One region of the Carnobacterium sp. 17-4 genome, then DNA from elsewhere that is predicted to be linked to it. Evidence: riboswitches for the same ligand, from Rfam matches in the RefSeq annotation. Region 1 holds a riboswitch; the other holds the start of a gene.
The links. Region 1 has a riboswitch for FMN ahead of ribD (bifunctional diaminohydroxyphosphoribosylaminopyrimidine deaminase/5-amino-6-(5-phosphoribosylamino)uracil reductase RibD). Riboswitches for the same ligand answer to the same signal wherever they lie in the genome.
Positions count from the first base shown of each region.

Region 2: another riboswitch for FMN. It lies ahead of CAR_RS05155 (ECF transporter S component); the one in region 1 lies ahead of ribD (bifunctional diaminohydroxyphosphoribosylaminopyrimidine deaminase/5-amino-6-(5-phosphoribosylamino)uracil reductase RibD).

Region 1 covers NC_015391.1:469,364-478,815, reverse strand. Annotated here, with positions in the region: gene ribH (6,7-dimethyl-8-ribityllumazine synthase) at 1-328, opposite strand, end outside; gene CAR_RS02325 (bifunctional 3,4-dihydroxy-2-butanone-4-phosphate synthase/GTP cyclohydrolase II) at 377-1,570, opposite strand; gene CAR_RS02320 (riboflavin synthase) at 1,589-2,242, opposite strand; gene ribD (bifunctional diaminohydroxyphosphoribosylaminopyrimidine deaminase/5-amino-6-(5-phosphoribosylamino)uracil reductase RibD) at 2,270-3,343, opposite strand; FMN riboswitch at 3,488-3,603, opposite strand; FMN riboswitch at 3,756-3,870, opposite strand; gene CAR_RS02310 (enoyl-CoA hydratase/isomerase family protein) at 4,294-5,082, opposite strand; gene CAR_RS02305 (MerR family transcriptional regulator) at 5,532-6,332, opposite strand; gene CAR_RS02300 (ABC transporter ATP-binding protein) at 6,516-8,264, shown strand; gene CAR_RS02295 (ABC transporter ATP-binding protein) at 8,257-9,452, shown strand, end outside.
Region 2 covers NC_015391.1:1,049,316-1,058,767, reverse strand. Annotated here, with positions in the region: gene CAR_RS05165 (RecQ family ATP-dependent DNA helicase) at 1-901, opposite strand, end outside; gene CAR_RS05160 (helix-turn-helix domain-containing protein) at 894-1,964, opposite strand; gene CAR_RS05155 (ECF transporter S component) at 2,154-2,735, opposite strand; FMN riboswitch at 2,876-2,999, opposite strand; gene CAR_RS05150 (sensor histidine kinase) at 3,078-4,874, opposite strand; gene CAR_RS05145 (response regulator transcription factor) at 4,883-5,608, opposite strand; gene CAR_RS05140 (pseudouridine synthase) at 5,830-6,567, opposite strand; gene scpB (SMC-Scp complex subunit ScpB) at 6,601-7,173, opposite strand; gene CAR_RS05130 (segregation/condensation protein A) at 7,175-7,948, opposite strand; gene CAR_RS05125 (GNAT family N-acetyltransferase) at 7,949-8,356, opposite strand; gene lysA (diaminopimelate decarboxylase) at 8,406-9,452, opposite strand, start outside.

The sequences.
Region 1 (9,452 bases):
GTACACCTGTATTCATTGCAGCTGCAGCTACGCCTTTTGAAACTTCAGAACAGACGTAATCGTAGTGCGATGTAGACCCTTTAATGACTGCCCCTAAAGTGATAATAGCATCATACTTTCCTGAAGCTGCCATTTTTTGTGCAACTAATGGAATTTCATAAGCTCCTGGAACCCACGCAACTGTGATTTCTTCCTCTAGCATGCCATGTCTTCTTAAACCGTCAACAGCCCCACTTAATAATTTTGATCCTATAAATTCATTAAACCGTGCAATCACGATACCCACTTTTAAGTCTTTTGCAATTAATTGTCCTTCGAATACGTTCATTTTAATTCCTCCATTTATGGTATTTTTTTATCATGCGCTGTTCTTTTCTTAATAGTTCAAATGATGATGCATCTTTTCTTGCTTAGTCTTTAGGTAGTCTTTATTTTCCGTAAAAGCTTCCATTTGAAGTGAAATTCTTTCTACGATGTCCAAACCGTATTTATCCATACTCTCTACTTTCAGTGGATTATTAGTCATCAGGCGTAGTTGAGAAACACCTAAATCATCAAAAATTTGTTTGCATTCATAGTATTCTCGTAGATCAGCTGGAAAACCAAGCATTAAGTTAGCTTCAATTGTATCGTGTCCTTGATCTTGTAATGCATAAGCTCTTATTTTATTGACTAATCCAATTCCACGCCCTTCTTGACGCATGTAAACTAAAATCCCACGTCCTTCATCTGCAATTCGTTTCATTGCTGCATCCAATTGTTGACCACAATCACATTTTTTAGAACCAAATACATCACCTGTCAAACATTCCGAATGGACACGACATAGTACTGGTTCCCCATCACTGACTTCACCCATAACCAAAGCGACATGGTGTTCCCCAGTTACCGCATGTTCATAGGCATAGATTTCAAAATCTCCATATTTGGTAGGTAATAGTGCTTTAGATTCGCGGAAAATAACTTGTTCTTGGGTTTTTCGATATTCAATTAAATCGGCAATTGTACCGATTTTCAATTCATGTTTATTGGCTAAAACCAATAAATCATCTCTTCTTGCCATCGATCCATCTTCATTCATGATTTCACAACATAGCCCCACTGGTTGCAGACCTGCTAAACGCATCAAGTCAACCGTTGCTTCTGTATGTCCGTTTCGAGCTAGTACACCCCCGTCAACAGCTTCTAATGGGAACATATGCCCTGGTCTTCTAAAGTCTTCCGCTTTTGCATCATCGCTCACCAATTTCATAGCTGTCAATGACCGTTCCCCAGCTGAAATACCCGTTGTAGTTTCCACATGATCCACTGAAATGGTAAAAGCTGTTCCATGATTATCTGTACTGTTTAAACTCATTTGTGGCAATGCGAACTTCTTTGTATAGCTTTTAGGCATAGGCATACATATTAGACCTTTGGCATAACTAGCCATAAAGTTCACATTTTCTGTAGTAGCAAATTCAGCCGCACAAATAATGTCTCCTTCATTTTCTCTGTCTTCATCATCTACCAATAAAATGTTTTTTCCAGCTCTTAAATCAGCAAGCAATTCTTCGATTGTATTAAACATAAGTCTCTCCATTCTGTTCTAAAAGAACCCGTTATCTTTCAAAAAACTTGTCGTTACTTGACTCTCTTGAACTGGTACTTTCGAATCCAATCCTAATAATTTTTCAACATATTTTCCAATCATATCGCATTCAAGATTTACAGCATCTCCAAGTTGCTTACGCAATAGAACTGTCTCTTCACCGGTATGAGGAATGACAGAAACCTTGAACGACTGATCATCTACTGTCACAACTGTCAAACTAACTCCGTCAATCGCTATAGAACCTTTCTCGATAATGTAACGCAATAATTTAGGACTTGTTTCAACCGTGATCCAAACGGCATTATCCTCACGCTTCATTTCTCTTATCTCTCCTGTTCCATCGATATGGCCACTCACCATATGGCCACCAAGACGCGTTTCCAAACTTAATGCTCGTTCCAAGTTGACGTAACTTCCAGGCGCTAATTCCCCTATGTTCGTCCGTTTTAACGATTCGGACATGACATCCGCATCAAAGGAATCATTTCCTATCTTCGTCACGGTCAAACAAATGCCATTTGTCGAGATACTATCTCCGATACGAGTCCCTTGCAATACTTTTTGTCCCTTTATTTTGAGTATTGAAGACTTTTCACCTCGTTTGATTGATTGAATCGTTCCCATCTCCTCAATAATTCCTGTAAACATGCTTTCCCTCCAATCGATTGTTTCTCTTTATTTAACAATATAGCCTTCCACAAACAGATCTTCTCCGACCATCACAGGCGTCATCCGATCAATTTGAAAAGCACTTTTTAATGAGTGAACTCCTGCCCCTTCTACAGCTGTTTTAGCCTCTTTTCCTCCGATGATTTTTGGTGCAATATAGGACTGTATTTTGTCCACGATCCCTTCTTCCAAAGCCGAGAAATTCAAAGTTGCACCGCCTTCCAGTAAGATACTATCGATTCCTTTAGCTCCTACTACCTTCATTAATTCTTGTAAATCAACTCTTCCATATTTTTCTTTAGTCACAATCACTTCAATCCCCATTTGCTTTAAAGTTTCTAATTTTTCATTATTGGCTCTTTTGGTGGTAGCCACAATTGTCTTCGCTTTATCTTGTTGGGTTAATACCTTTGAGGCGATTGGGATTCTTAGCTGACTATCCACAACAATTCTAATAGGATTACGACTGTTTAGTGTTCTAGAAGTTAGTTGTGGGTCATCCTTGATAATCGTTTCAATACCGACCATGATTCCCGCTAATTCATGGCGCAAAGAATGAACTTGTTTCCTAGATGACTCACCAGAAATCCATTGAGATTCGCCTGTCACTGTAGCGATTTTTCCATCTAGTGACATCGCATTTTTCATAACCACAAATGGTTCTTTTGTGACAATGTATTTTATAAAGATCTCATTCAATTTTTGACTCTCTTCTTCTAATACACCAGTAACTACTTCAATTCCGTTGCTACGAAGTCTTTCAATTCCTTTTCCAGCAACTAGTGGGTTTGGATCAAGTGTGCCCACGACTACTCGTTTAATATTCTTGTCTATCAATAAGTCTGAACAAGGTGGTGTTTTCCCAAAATGAGAACAAGGTTCTAACGTGACATACAACGTTGCTCCAGTCACATCTTTTTTTGCTGATACAATAGCATTTACTTCCGCATGAGGCTGTCCATATTTTTGATGATATCCTTGCCCAATAACTCTTCCACCTTTTACAATGACCGCTCCAACTAAAGGATTAGGAGTTGTCCACCCTTTTCCCTTTCTTGCCAAGTCCAGTGCCATCCTCATGTACAATTCATCCAATCTCTCACTCCATTCAATTTAAAAAAGCCCCAAGAATATACTCTCAGGGCTTTCATCATTTTTTTGCTTACAAGACTCAACAAATAACTCCGAATACTCTGTACTCGGTTACTTTTTGATTTTTGTAAACTTTGTCTTCGCTTTATCCAGACTATAACTGTCGGCTTCGGAATCTAACCGAATCTGCCTTACGGCTCGTGGGCTTTACCACCGGTAGGGACTTGCACCCTGCCCTGAAGACTATTCAATTTTTACTTTTCGACACAAAAAAGCCCCAGATTTTTATATCCAGGGCTTCGACTTATAGCTAAATAAGACTAGTTAATAGTTGCTTCACAAATTCATGATAGCTATCTGTCCAAAAAAGACTATAGCTATCTTAACTTCTCTGCAATTACTTTGTCTTCGCTTTATCCAGACTATACTGTCGGCTTCGGAATCTAACCGAATCTGCCTTGCGGCTCGTGGGCTTTACCACCGGTAGGGACTTGCACCCTGCCCTGAAGACTAATTTACTTTTATAATGTAAGAATATATTTAAATACAAGAGATGTCAATGTCTTTTATTTTAACTGTCCGACTACCTTTATTACTAAGTGTACTAAAAGTACTTTCTAAAGGATAAAAATCATTCTTACTTACTTTTTTATTTTTACTAATCTACCTGCACGATAATACAAATCTTGATAATTTAAATCAACTAGGTAGATTTCTTCAGTTTCCTTTAAAGGTTCATCTTCATAACTATTTAAACTATACAAAATTATTAACTGGTTGCATCCATTTTCAAATTGCTCAAGAATATAACCTTCCAATGCTTTTAATGTGTTTTTAAATTTTGGTGCTTTCCCTACATTTAGGATGCCGTTTATTTAAAACTTCCGAGGCTGTTTTTCAGAAGTCTATTAATCGCTTTTTTACATGAACAACTTAATTCAGTGTCCTCTGAAGTGAGGTGCTCTTTTTTCAAGAAACGCCGTGACAGCCTCTTTATGATCATCTGTTAAAGAAGACAGATGCATCAGTTGTGCCTCTCTATGATTGAATTTCTCTAAATCACTATAAAAAAACTCATTGGAAAGTTGCTTTTGATAGGAAACCGTCTGTGTTGGTAATGAAGCTACTTTTTTTGCAAATGCCCATGTTTCTTCCTCTAATGTGCCATCTTCAACCACTTTATTTGCCAAACCTAAATCAAATGCACGCTCTCCTTTGATAGGTTTAGAAAACATTAACAATTCTGTTGCTATTGAGATCCCTACCATCTTTTGCAATAAATAAAGTACACCTGTGTCTCCTGGTAATCCCATGCCTATAAAGGCTGTAACAAGAGAGCTGCGTTTCTCCATGATACGAAAATCAGCTGCTAATGCTACCCCCATGCCCGCGCCCGCTGCCGCTCCATTGATAGAAGCAATAACCGGTTTGCTGCAGTTTCGAATGGCACGACCCATTGCCCCTGTAGCTTCGACCAAATGTTCTGGAATCCCTTCATCATCTTTTTCTATCATCTCTTTAAATTGGTTGATGTCTCCTCCTCCACAGAACAACTTTCCTTTTCCTGCCAAAACCACTGCACGAATATTACCATCTTCTGATGCTTTCGTTAAAGCTTCTGGAATCTCTCGAAATGAAACTTCTGAGAAGGCATTTCCTACTTCAGGTCTATTAAAAGTGATGTACGCAATATTCTCTTTTTCTTCATACAGGATTGTTTTATACATTTCTACTTACCCCCTCTTTTCTGACAATAATACGGACGACTTAGCAGCAATAGCTTTCTTACAAAATCAGTAGGAAATTCATTTTATGGTAATAATTTTCGACCATGCAGAAAGCGATTTCTTTTTACACGTTCAGTATATTCCTATATCTCATTCGATACAAATTACCATTATTCATACAGGGTATTAGCAAAGCTAATGACCTGTATGAATTTCTTAACTAAACTAATTCTATAGTTGCTTCGGTTAAAACTATTTTACTGACTTATAAAGAAAATCCTGTATTTTTTCCATAAAGTTCATTTTACCTTTAATTATTAATGAACTTTAAAAAACTGAAATGCTAATATATTAACATTTCAGTTTTACTTTTATTTATCCTTCTCTTGATTACTTATTGAAACGGGTAATGATTCACATAAATTAGTTTATAAAAGCACACTTCATTTTTATTTTTTTACTTTAATCATTACCTTCACCAAATACTTTTCTGGATTTTTTTCTGCCACTTCATCAATAATGTATTCTTCATAGGCGTCCCCATCAATCTCATAACCCTTTTTTGCTAGACCATCCAACATTTTTTGATATAGTTTTCCTGTTTTATTGTAATCACAATAATCATACATAACTGCATAACATCCTTCAGGTTTTATACTTACCTGATTTTTATCTTCAGTCGATTTATTGATATAGAAATAACTAAAATTTGAAAACTCTCCCTTGGCCAATTCATTTTTCCCAATAATCGCTCCTATTGGAAAACCTTGGACAATGTGTTGTTGGTCAATAAGTGAATAAAAATCAATAAGGGCTTCATTGTATTGTTGATTTATTTTTTTACCGATTAGTATCGGCTTCTTTTCTTGCTGGATAAAGGTTAGTTTTCCTACAGTTATTACATCTGCCAATTTTGTTAACTCTATTCTTTTTTCCAACATATCTTTGTATTGCTGTAACGTACTAATTTTTTTATCAATCTGTTTTTGTTCTTCTTGAAATAATGACAGCATTTTTTCTGGAGTTCGTTCTTGTAAATAGATTTTTATTTCATTAATTGGTTTCCCTAATTCTCTTAAAATATAGATCACACTAATGGTATCTAATTGTTTTTCTTCATACATTCGATACCTTTTATCTGTAACCATTTTAGGTGAGAACAAATTGATTTTGTCATAATAAATAAGGGTCTTTCGACTAATTCCAGATAAAACTGAAAACTGACTAATGGTTAGATATTCCTTTTCCATCTGATTCCTCTCTTCCCGTACACAATTTTTGAAAATAAAACTTGACTGTATAGTCGCTATACAGATTATACTGCTATTATTCGCTTATTTCAAAGCATAGTGCCCCCTCCTATGCTAATGAATTGGTTTTATTATAAACTTGTGCTAAGTTTATCCGAATAACTAAAAGGAGACATGAACAATATGCATTTATTTTTTACATTTTTAAAGAAAAACAAACTGCTTGTCCTCGCTACAAGTAGCTTAATTTTACTTCAATCAGTAGCAACTCTATTCATTCCTTATTTAATCGCTCAACTCATTGATAAAGGCATTTTAGAAAAAAATACCAGCGTCGTTTCTTCTATTGGAGTCCAGATGTTGCTTACTATACTTATAGGTGCCGTTGTTGGAGTGCTTGGAAGTTACTATACTTCTGAAATTGCTTCACGTTTTGGAAAAGAAACACGTAAAAAACTATTTAGAAAAATACAAGATTTGTCACTAAATGACACTAATAAAATTGGTGTGGCCTCTTTAGTCACGAGAACGTCTAGTGATGTTGTCAATATTCAAGAAGTCACTTTGTCTCTCTTTCAAATGGTTTTACCAAGTCCATTTATGGCAGTCATTTCTATAGTATTGGCTTATCGGATTTCCCCTATTATGATGGTCATTCCACTTGTATCCATTCTTATTTTTATCGGTGTGATTACTGCCGTGATGTTCAAATCTACTCGCTTGATTAATAACATCCAGAAAAAGATGGATAAAATGACGATGCTTGTTAGACAATTTTTTAAAGGCGTAAAAATTATTCGTGCGTTTGATAATGCAGAATATGAAAAGAATAAAGTTGATGGTAGTTTTAATGATTTTGCTGCTAACATGATTCGGATCAATAAGTACTTTGCCTTTCTAACACCTGTTGCTTTTAGCCTGAACGCCCTTACGATGATCCCTATTATTTGGGTGGGCAGTTCATTAGTTGCAGAAAACAGCATTCAAGTAGGTTCCATTACTGCCGTTATAGGGTACTCAGTCATCACAATGTCTTCATTTATCATGACCGCTTTGATCATGTTTAATATACCAAGAGCAATCGCATCATTAAATAGACTTCAAGAAGTACTGACGCTTCAGCCAGAAGTGGAAGATGAAATTCAGTTAAACGAAAAAGTAGATGTTACTGTGCAGCCTGCTTTGTCATTTGAAAATGTAACGTTTAAGTACCAAGGTGCTGACAAATCAGTCTTAGAAGACATGGATTTTTCCATCAATACAGGTGAAGTATTGGCTATCGTTGGTGGAACGGGCTCCGGTAAAAGTACGATTGCTAAAATCCTTTTACGGTTCAATGACATTCAAAAGGGTCGCATTTTGATACACGGTACAGATATCAGCAAACTTTCTCAAAAAGACCTTCGTTCATTGATCAGCTACGTCCCACAACGAGCATTTCTATTTAGTGGAACCATCCAGGATAATATTTTAGATGGAAATAAAGAAGCTACGATTGACGAATTGAGACATGCTGCTCAGGTTGCTCAATCCTTACCGTTTATAGAAGAACAGGATCAGCAATTTAATGCCTTGGTAGCTCAAGGAGGAACCAATTTTTCTGGCGGACAAAAACAACGTTTGGCAATCGCACGTGCATTGATAAAGAAATCTCAGATTTATGTATTTGACGATAGTTTTTCGGCACTGGATTATAAAACAGATGCGAAACTAAGAGCCGCTTTAAAACCAGAATTGAAAGATGCGGTAACGTTGATCATTGCCCAAAGAATCAGCACGATCATTGATGCCGATCAAATCATCGTCTTAAATGAAGGTAAAATTGTGGGTAAAGGAACCCATTCAGAATTAATTGAAAAAAATCCTGTCTATCAAGAATTAGCTAGATCTCAAAATATGCAGTCTAAAAGTGAGGTGACAGAAAATGTCTAAAAAAGAACAAGTGCTTTTAGAAGAACTAGACTCAGAAAAACCAAAAAATCTAAAAAAAGCCGTTCACTATTTTTTCGAACTGCTAATGCTCCAAAAAAAGAAAACCATTCCAGCTATTCTTTCAAACATCATTGGCACATTAGCCTATGTCTCGATTCCTTTAGTTACAGCTCAAGCTATTGATGGACTAATTGAAGCTGTAAGATCACCGGGTGCTTCAATGATGGAAAGTATTCGAGCTGCGATCACGGGACCTCTTTTAATATTATTGTTCATTGCTGGAATCACGTTTGTTTGTAATTACTTCCAGGAATATTTAATCGCCACTGTCAGCGAAGAAGCCAGTCTAACCTTACGCAAGAAAATAACAGCTAAACTAAATAAATTGCCATTAAATTTTTACGATCAAACGCAAGTGGGCGATCTATTAAGTCGAACAACAGCCGATGCGGATAAAGTAGCGAACTTTATTATTATGAGTTTTAATCAATTTATTAGTTCAATCATCATTGTCGTTGCTGGGTTGAGTCTAATGATTTATGTTAGCGGACGTTTATCCTTGATTATTATTTTTATGATCCTGATCAACATTATCGTCACGAAAGTTATTTCTAAAAAAAATCAAACGTTATTTGGCGACAATATGTATACCTTAGGAAAATTGAGTGGCGCTACGGAGGAATATTATTCTGGAACCACGATTATTAAAGCTTTTAATAAACAAGAAGAAGTCATTCAAAAAGCCAATCAATTAATCGACGACCAGTATAAAGCTCATAAAAAGGCCCAATTTGTTAACTTCGCGATTTACCCTATCATGAGAAGCATTACTCAATTAGCGTATATCAGCAGTGCGTTAATGGGTGCTACTTTAGCCATCCAAGGAACGATAACGATTGGATTGCTTCAAGCATTTCTACAATACGTTAATCAAATTTCAGACCCTATTACAGAAGCTTCTTACGTCGTAAACATGCTTCAAGGTTGTTTAGCTGCCATTGAACGGATTTATGAAGTTTTAGATGAAGAAAATGAAGTTCCAGATATCCAAAAGGCTAATGTGATTGATAATCCACTTGGTCAAATCGAATTTTCTCATGTCAGCTTTGGCTACAACAAAAACCAATTGATTATGAAAGACGTTAATTTTATTGCAGAACCCCAAAAGACGATTGCTATCGTAGGTCC
Region 2 (9,452 bases), 580 kb from region 1:
TATTACTTTTATTGATGCCCATTCCAAATGCGCTCGTCGCACAAATAATATCAATTTCATTATGAACAAATTGCTGTTGTATTTTAATTTTGTCTTCTGATTCTATATCGGAGTGGTAACTTTCTGCAATAATGGTTGTTTTTGCACGAATCATTTCAGCAATTTCATCGGCAGTTTTCTTACTAGAAAAATAAATAATTCCTGGTTTCTTCAATTTTTCAATTTGATTCATTAAGTGCTGATTCTTGTCTCGGTCACAGATAATTGTAGAAAAAGCAATGTTTGAACGGTCGACTGAATAAACAATCTCCTTTGTATTTCCATCGTCAATATGCAATGACGTTAAAATTTCTTCTCGTACACGTTTTGTAGCTGTAGCGGTCAATGCCATGGTTAACGGGAAGTTTAGTTCTTTACGAACCAATCCTAAATCTAAGTAATCAGGTCTGAAATCCAGTCCCCACTGAGAGATACAATGGGCTTCGTCAATGGCAAAAAGACCAATTGGAACTTTTTTTAAATACGCCATCACATATTCTTGGTGAAGCATCTCAGGCGAAAGAAAAATAAATTTATATTGAGATAAATGCTTTAAAACCCATTCTTTTTCCTGTGCATTCATCAAACTGTTGATAGCTGCGACTCTTTTTTCACCGTTAAGCTTTAACTGTTCTACTTGGTCTTGCATTAAAGACAATAGAGGTGAAACAATCACTACAAGACCATTCAAACAATAACCTGTTAATTGATAACAAATTGATTTTCCTGTGCCAGTTGGCAGCATAACTAAGGTGTGTCGACCTTCCAAAGCTGCTAAAACCGCTTCCTCTTGCCCATTTCTAAAAGAGGTATACCCAAAATATTCCTCTAAATTTTGTTTGATGAGCTCTCTATTATTCATCGGTACGACTCCTTTCAACTTGGATCAATCTGTACCATGAAAATGGGACCTGAGGCATATCTTTTTCTAATTCCTCATAGCTAATCTTTTCATTAGATTGAAATGCCGTAACTAAATGTTGGTAATCGCTATCCGGTATTACACTAGAAATATCGAAATCCGGAAAAATAATAGCCAATTCAATGATGTGTTCTGAAATAGTATTTGCCTTTAATTTCCTCTTAAGTGCAATATTTTCAATAGAAAGTCCTTTATCTAAATAGTTTGCGGTCAATCTTGTACTTTGGCTTAGATTACTGTAGGGATCTCTGATACATTCTTGATAAATCAAATAAAATAGAGGATAGTTTTCTTTTTTTCGAACAACTTGATCCATTACTTGAATAATAGCATTTTGAAGTAAAAAAGCCATTTCTAACGCTTCAATTTTATGCATCGAAGCTAATTGAGTAATTGTTTTCCCAAATTTTTCATATCCTGTCAATTGTGACACCACTATTTCTGCAGCAAATGAATCCAAGTTTTTTAATACATGAATCCATTCTTTTCCAAAAGATTGAGCGAGATCTTGTTTATCCAATGGATTATTTTTCAACCAATTTTTTACCCAAAGTTGGTTTTTCCATTCTTTATTAACAGGTAAATAACGCTTATTTTGGTACCGTAATTCTGAAAGAACTTGGGTCAAAAACACAATTTTTTCCCAAAATTCCTTAGTAGCTTTTCCATTTAATAATTGATTTAAATTTGTGGGGTAAAAATGTTCAGAAAAATAGACTTCTACTTCTGCCTTCCCTTGTTCAGAAAGATAAAACTCTTCATTCGCATCGTTTGCTTTGATCCAACCTTTGGCAACGAAACCTTGAATCATCTGGTTATACTGTTCTCGTTTTAGATTGGGGAAAATTGAAAAAAACTTGATCATTTGGTAAGTATGCGCTTTGAACAAAATCGAAGCAGTTCTTTTTCCTATTAGAATATGGTATAGCGTTGAAGGTTTAATTGGGTAGTCTTTAGAATATAATGAAAGACAGAAAATCTGACTGTATAACGATTGCTCCAAGACATTCACCCTCATTTCAGATACTTTAACAACCGTAACAGCAACGCTGATAGATCGTTAAATCTAATATACCAAAAATAACTAATTTTAGGGTATTCTTTTATAAATTTTAATAAATATTAATCAGGAGCGAATGCATGATTTTAGAGATAAAAAAAGAAACCGCAATAAAATTGCGATTTCTCTCATTTATTTAAAACTAATTTTTGTCATTTGGTTACGAAACAACCAATTTTTTAATTTTGCAAAGATTAAGATAAATACTGTGCTTACTATTGCTCCTTTTATTATATTAAATGGTATAACACCCATTAAAAGATACTCTCTAATAGGTCCTACACTAAAGTTTAATACTTTTAAGTATAAAGGAAGTAAGAATAAATAATTTACAAATGATAGAACAACTGTTAAAGATACAGTTCCAATCACATTTGCAAAAACAATATTTTTCATATCATGAACTTTAGTCTTCATGATTAAATAGATTGGCAATGTATACGCGACAGAAGCTATAAAACTTGCAGTATCCCCAATGGGATATCCTGCGTCACCACCCGTTTGAATGTAATGCAGTAATGAACGTATGAACGCAACCATCACGCCTCCAACCGGACCGTATAAGAACATTCCAATCAAAACAGGAATATCACTAAAGTCTACTTTAAGAAAAGTAACTCCTGGAATTATTGGAAAGCCAAATGAAATCAAAATGGTTGCAAAAGCAGCCAACATGGAGATTCCCACCATTTTTTTCGTGTTACTAGTTTGCATAAAAATCCTCCTAAAAGGATTCATCAGCGTAGGCATTACTGAGTCTATTTAAATAAAAGCAATATAAAAATGCTCGTCCAAATTATCTTCAGATAGATAATTAAACAGAGCACTTGAACAATGATGCATATTCAAATAAACTCCATCTTCTTTATTCAGACTTTACTGTCGGTACTGGAATTTAACCAGTTCAACTAAATAATGCTATTTAGCTCGTGGACTATACCACCGGTCGGGAATTTCACCCTGCCCCTGAAGACGAATCTTTATATTTTTTTTAACATTTTAATTGTATATCATAATAAAAGAAAAATCAATAGTTACTTACTTTTTATTAATGAATCAATCGATATACGGTAAATGAACAACAAAAGTAGTATGCTCATTTATAACGCTTTTTACTTCGACAAAGCCGCCATGTGCTTCTATAATATTTTTAACAATGGATAAACCGATTCCTGTTCCTGTTTTATTGCCTTTCATCACAGTACGCGATTTATCAGCTTTATAAAATCGATCGAAAACATAAGGAACATCTTCTTCAGAAATTCCTGTTCCGTTATCCCTTACTTCAATCAAAATTTCATCCATTATTTTTTCTAAATGAACCCAAATTTCTACTTTCTTATTTTCTTTATTTGACAAACTAGTATGTCTGATCGCATTATTTATCAAGTTTACAAATACTTGGTTCATTTTGTCTTCATCCATATAATAAGAGTCTAAATTAGGATCAATCGTCAATTTCATCTCAATATTATTTTTTTCAGACATAGTAGCAAATCGCGTAAATAACTTATTGAAAAAGTCGTCTAACTGTACATCCAGTTTAATCAAATTAATAAAGCCCGCTTCCATTCTAGAACTATCGAGCATTTCGTTGACCATACGGTTCATTCGAATAGATTCTTCACCGATTATCTTAGCCATTTCTTTTTTTTCTTCTTGTGTTTCAGCTACATCATCCAAAATAGCTTCACTGTATCCTTGAATCATAACTAACGGTGTTCTTAATTCATGAGATATATTGTTGATAAAATCATTTCTCATAATATCAAGTCGTTTTTCTTTAGTAATGTCCTGAATAGAAACCAATACACCACGAACACTTTCTAAATTTTCATCAAAAAGTGGGATCAACGTTATATTGTAATAATAATCATCGATATTGTTTTCGTAACTTACTTTTTCTGGAAATTTGATAACAGAATCAATTCGATATTCTAACACTTCAGGTATGATTGTTTTCATCACTTGATCTGATCGATACAAGTGTTGTAAGTATTCATCTCCAAGTGGATTAGACATCAACAATGTTTTATCTTGATTGTAATACAATACTCCAGTCGAGATGGACGTCACAATATTTTCTAATAATTCTTTTTCTTGTCTAGTTGCTGCTCCTGTTACTTCCAATGATTTACCCATCTTATTCATAGCCAGCGCTAATTGAGCTAACTCATCTTTGTAATTCGAATGCGTTTGTTTTGAGAAATCATTTTTAGCATAATCGTAAGCAATATCTCTCAATTGAGTTAAAGGATGGCCTAGTCTACGTTGGAAATAATAAAACAATAAAATTCCTATTATGATATAAAGAATCAAATTCGCAATTGACCACATCGCCATTCTACTATGGGTTTTATTTAAAAATGATAAATCTCCATAGATGTACAGTTTACCCTCTTGATTATTAAGGTTAAAATGCTTAATCTTCATGATGAAAGGTGTTTTTGATTTTCCATCAAATTTAACTTCATCTTTAACTAAAGCGTCTTTTCCACTATTTAATGCTGCGTTCACTTGAGTGGTAGCTTTAACTTTTTCTATAGCTTTTAATTGTTTATCCAAATCAATGTTTGAAGAATAAACTATAGGTTCATCTCCTTGTTGGATACTTAAAAAAAGATGTGAATTAAAAGCTCTTATTTTATCTAAATTATCTATTAAAAAATTTGGATTTTCTTCAGACATGGCTGCAATAGTATCCATTGAACTTTCAAAATCTTTTATATAATTTTCTTCAATATTTTTTTTATAAATCATTCCATATACTTGAGTTGAGGTAAAAAAACAAAAACCTATAGCTAACATGGTTACTACCCAAGTACGGGTTACTAGGCTATTTAGTCTAAACATATCCCAACCTACTTTTCAGATTCTTCTGGAAAAGAATTAAATTTATAACCAAGACCCCATACGGTCACAATCATTTTTGCGGCCGGTTCAGAATGCTTCGTTAATTTTTCTCTTAAGCGCTTAACATGAGTATCTACCGTTCTTAAATCGCCAAAAAACTCATACTTCCATACTTCACGTAAGAGTTGTTCTCTTCCAAAAATTTGATCCGGAGATTGTGCTAGATACAATAATAAATCATATTCCTTTGGAGTCAAGTTAACAGCGTTTCCATCTGCCAAGACACGATGAGATTGGTCATCTATTTCAAAATGAGGCATTTTAATTAAATCAGGATTATCTTTTTCTTTTGGTTTTCCGCTTTGGGTTCTTTTTAGAATAGCCGATACTCTTAAAACAACTTCTCTTGGACTAAATGGTTTAACAATATAATCATCTGCACCAACTTCAAATCCCTCTATACGACTAACTTCTTCCCCTTTAGCGGTCAACATCATAATCGGAGTATTTTTACTTTCTCTTATTTTCTCAGCAGCTTGAATACCATCCATTTTAGGAAGCATCAAATCTAGCAGGATTAAATCGTAATCATTTTCTAAAGCCATCTTAACAGCATCTTCTCCATTATCAGCTTCAGAAATAACATAATTTTCTCTCTCTAAATACATTTTTAATAGTCTACGAATACGATCTTCGTCATCTACTACTAATAGATGCATTGCATCATTTCCCATTATATTTCCACCTCATTATTTTCCTGTAGCACTTACCTATAGTAATTTAGTCTAATATCAGTATACACAACATTTGTTGCAATTTTCAACTAATTGACATAATTCCTTGGTGAAATACTAAAACGTTCTCAAAAAGAAGTACGTACTCTAAAAAAACTGCTTCATTTATTTGTTTATAAAAAAAGAGCTTGATTTTTTATCCAAGCTCTTTACGCATTTATTTACTTTGTTTTGTTTTCTTCTTGAGTTGCTGAATTACGCAATTGATAGATTTCAAATGTCTTTAATTCACGCCATTCGCCTGTTTGCAATCCGTCCAACGTTAATGTGCCATAAGATTCTCTTTTTAATTTTTCTACTGGATGGCCAATAGCTTGAAACATGTTTTTCACTTGTCTATTGCGACCTTCATGTATGGTTAATTCGACCATAGTAATATCTTTTGCTCGATCAGCCGAAAGGATTTTAGCTTTAGCTGGTGCCGTTTTTTTACCTTCAATAACGATCCCTTTTTCAAGCTTATTCAGTGCCTTTCTATCGACTAAACCTTTTACTTTAGCCACATACGTTTTATCTATTTGATACTTGGGATGCATCAATAATTGGGAAAGTTCTCCGTCATTTGTTAACATCAATGCTCCTGTTGTGTCATAGTCTAATCGGCCTACCGGGTAAATTCGTTGCTCTATATTAGTAAATAAATCCGTTACTACAGGTCGTCCCTTATCATCTGAAACGGCTGTAATCATATTTCTAGGTTTATTTAATAAAAAATAGACCGGTTCTTCTCTATAAATTGGAACTCCATCTACTTCTACTACATCAGAATTCCCAATTTGAATTCCCATTTCTTTAACAACTTTTCCATTTACTTTAACATGTCCCTTAGAAATAAGTTCCTCTGATTTACGACGCGAGGCAACCCCCGCATGAGCTAAAACTTTTTGCAATCTTTCCATAATTTCTCCTTCGTACAACTCTATTTTTTATTCTTATTCAAACTGCTGGTTAAAACGTTCAAAAAATAAATCTGATTCTTTTTCGCTAGCTTCAGTTTCTAATTCAGTTATCTTAGGTAATTCATTTAAATCTTTAAGACCAAAGTAATCCATAAAATAGTCCGAAGTCCCATATAAAATAGCTCTTCCAGGACCTTCTGCTCGTCCTTTTGGTTCAATCAATCCTCTAAGAGTGAGTTTTTGTAGTGCTCCGCTTGTTTGTACTCCTCGTATCTCATCAATCTCCATACGAGTCAAAGGCTGCTTATAGGCTATAATAGCAAGTGTTTCTAATGCTGCCTGTGAAAGGTTAGTGGTTAAAGGTGAGATAGCATATTTTTTTATGACATCTGCATACTCTTTTTTAGTCGCTAGTTGATACTGATTTCCTACTTCAAGCAACATCAGCCCTCTGGCAGTCATCGTTTCATACTCTTTTTGAAGTCGCATTAAAAATTGATACGCTTGTTGAGTTGAACACTCTAAAAGACTCGAAATTTCCTCTAGTGTCATCCCTTCATCTCCAGCTACAAAGAGCAGTGCTTCAATTGCTGCTAATTCATCCATACTACTCATCACCTATTTCTTCTGTTTCTGATGGATAGACAATAATATCTCCATAGGTTATTTCTTGTTGAATGTAAATATCTTTCTCCTTAATGAGTTCAAGTAAAGCCATAAAGGTCGTTACCATTTCATTTTTTGTTGGCTCTTCAAAAAAACCTGCAAACAAAACTCCTTGATTGGCTTTTACATTTCTTAGTTTCCCCATGATAAAATCCATTTTTTCATTAATAGAAGTCTCTTCAGCTTTAATTTTTGTTTGTAAAGGAACCTTTTTCATTTTCTTATTAAACATTTCTTGAAAAGCAGCTACTAAATCAAATGTACTGATTTGAAGAGGTTCAAGAGGAACTTTTTCTTGTAACAGCTCTAAATTAGCTGGCTCCTTAGAAAAATACTGACTTCGTTCTTCTTCTTTTACTTTTAGTAAAGCGGCAGCTGATTTAAATTTTTTGTATTCTAACAATTGTTCTACTAAGGCATCTCGGGGATCTTCGCCAGAATCATAAAAACCTTCATCTTCTTGATCTGCATCGATCTCCTGTTTAGGCAATAGAAGTTTGCTTTTAATGGCCATTAACGTAGCAGCCATAACTAAATAATCGCCTGCAACATCTAGTTGCAATACTTTCATTGCTCGAATGTAATTTAAATATTGTGACGTTACATCAGCAATTGGGATATCGTAAATATCGATTTCTAAATGTTTAATTAAGTGTAGCAATAAGTCTAACGGCCCTTCAAATGCATCAATCTTTATAGTTATATCAGATGACATCTAACCCTCGCCTTTTTCATCAGTTACTAAGATCTGCTGTTGGTTTTGTTTACTTTTTTCTTGTTCCCACTTAGCAACCAAAGCGGACGTTTCTAATGTTCCCATTATTTTTTTTTGTGGAAAACGACGTTCTAAAGCTTCTAACATTTTATAACTAATGCCTTCATTTCTAAATGAAGGATTGATTGAAATATGCCTTAACAGTATCATGTCATTCCCAATTTCTACGCCTATTACACCTATGATATCCTGAGTGTCCTCACTTTTCCATAAATAAAGTTTACGATCTTCTTTACTTTGATACCAATCCATTTCATCTTGCAAACGTGAAACGTCTTTTAAATCTGGAACGAATGAGAGTAATCCCATTGAAATTTTTTCATAGTCATTTTTGTAATCGAGTAACATAATTTCCTCCTAGCGCTTTAAGCTTGCAGTACTACCGATTAGTGCCTATCTATTGATACAGAGAGCAATCTAATCTCATTAAGTCTGCATAACTTTCTCGCTTAATAGCCAAAAAATCTTTTCCATTTTCAACAAAAACTACTGGTGGTCTTGGAATGCGGTTGTAATTGCTTGCCATTGCATAACCATAAGCACCAGTACTAAATACAGCTAAAATGTCAGTGGCATCTGCTTTTGGCAGTGGCAAATCCCAAATTAACATATCTCCAGACTCACAACATTTCCCAGCTATAGAGTAAGTTTCTTCTACTGCATCTGCTACACGATTAGCCAAAACTCCTGTATATTTCGCATCGTATAAGGCTGGTCTGATGTTATCCGTCATACCGCCATCAATGGCTAAATAGTTTCGAACATCCGGTATCAATTTTTGCGAACCGACTTGATATAAAGTGATCCCTGCATCTCCTACTAGACTACGACCTGGTTCAATCCAGATTTCAGGCATTGGCAATTGTATTTTTTCTGAAACAGACTGAACTTCATCAATTAAGTTATTTACATAGTCTTCAATTGGCAACGGCTCATCTTCAGAAGTATATCTAATACCAAAACCTCCACCAACGTTTAAAACGCGCAATTGAAAATCAAACAATACTTGCCATTCTTTTGACTGTATCATTAGTTTATCAATCGCTAGACTAAAACCGTCTGTTTCAAAAATCTGTGAACCAATATGACAATGCAAACCCATTACATCAATATAAGGCATTTCCAAAGACATTTCTAAGGCTTGCTGTGCTTGGCCATTTTCTAGATCAAACCCAAATTTAGAATCGGTCTGTCCAGTAGTGATGTATTCATGAGTATGAGCTTCAACTCCAGGAGTTACCCTTAATAGAACAGACACTTTTTGTTGGCGTTGTTTAGTATATTCATTCAATTTACTTAATTCATAAAAATTATCGACAACAAAGCAACCAATGTCATAATCCAAAGCTGCAATAATTTCTGAATCTGATTTATTGTTCCCATGAAAATGGATCTTTTTATTTGGGTATTCTGCTTGGATAGCTGTAAATAACTCTCCACCAGA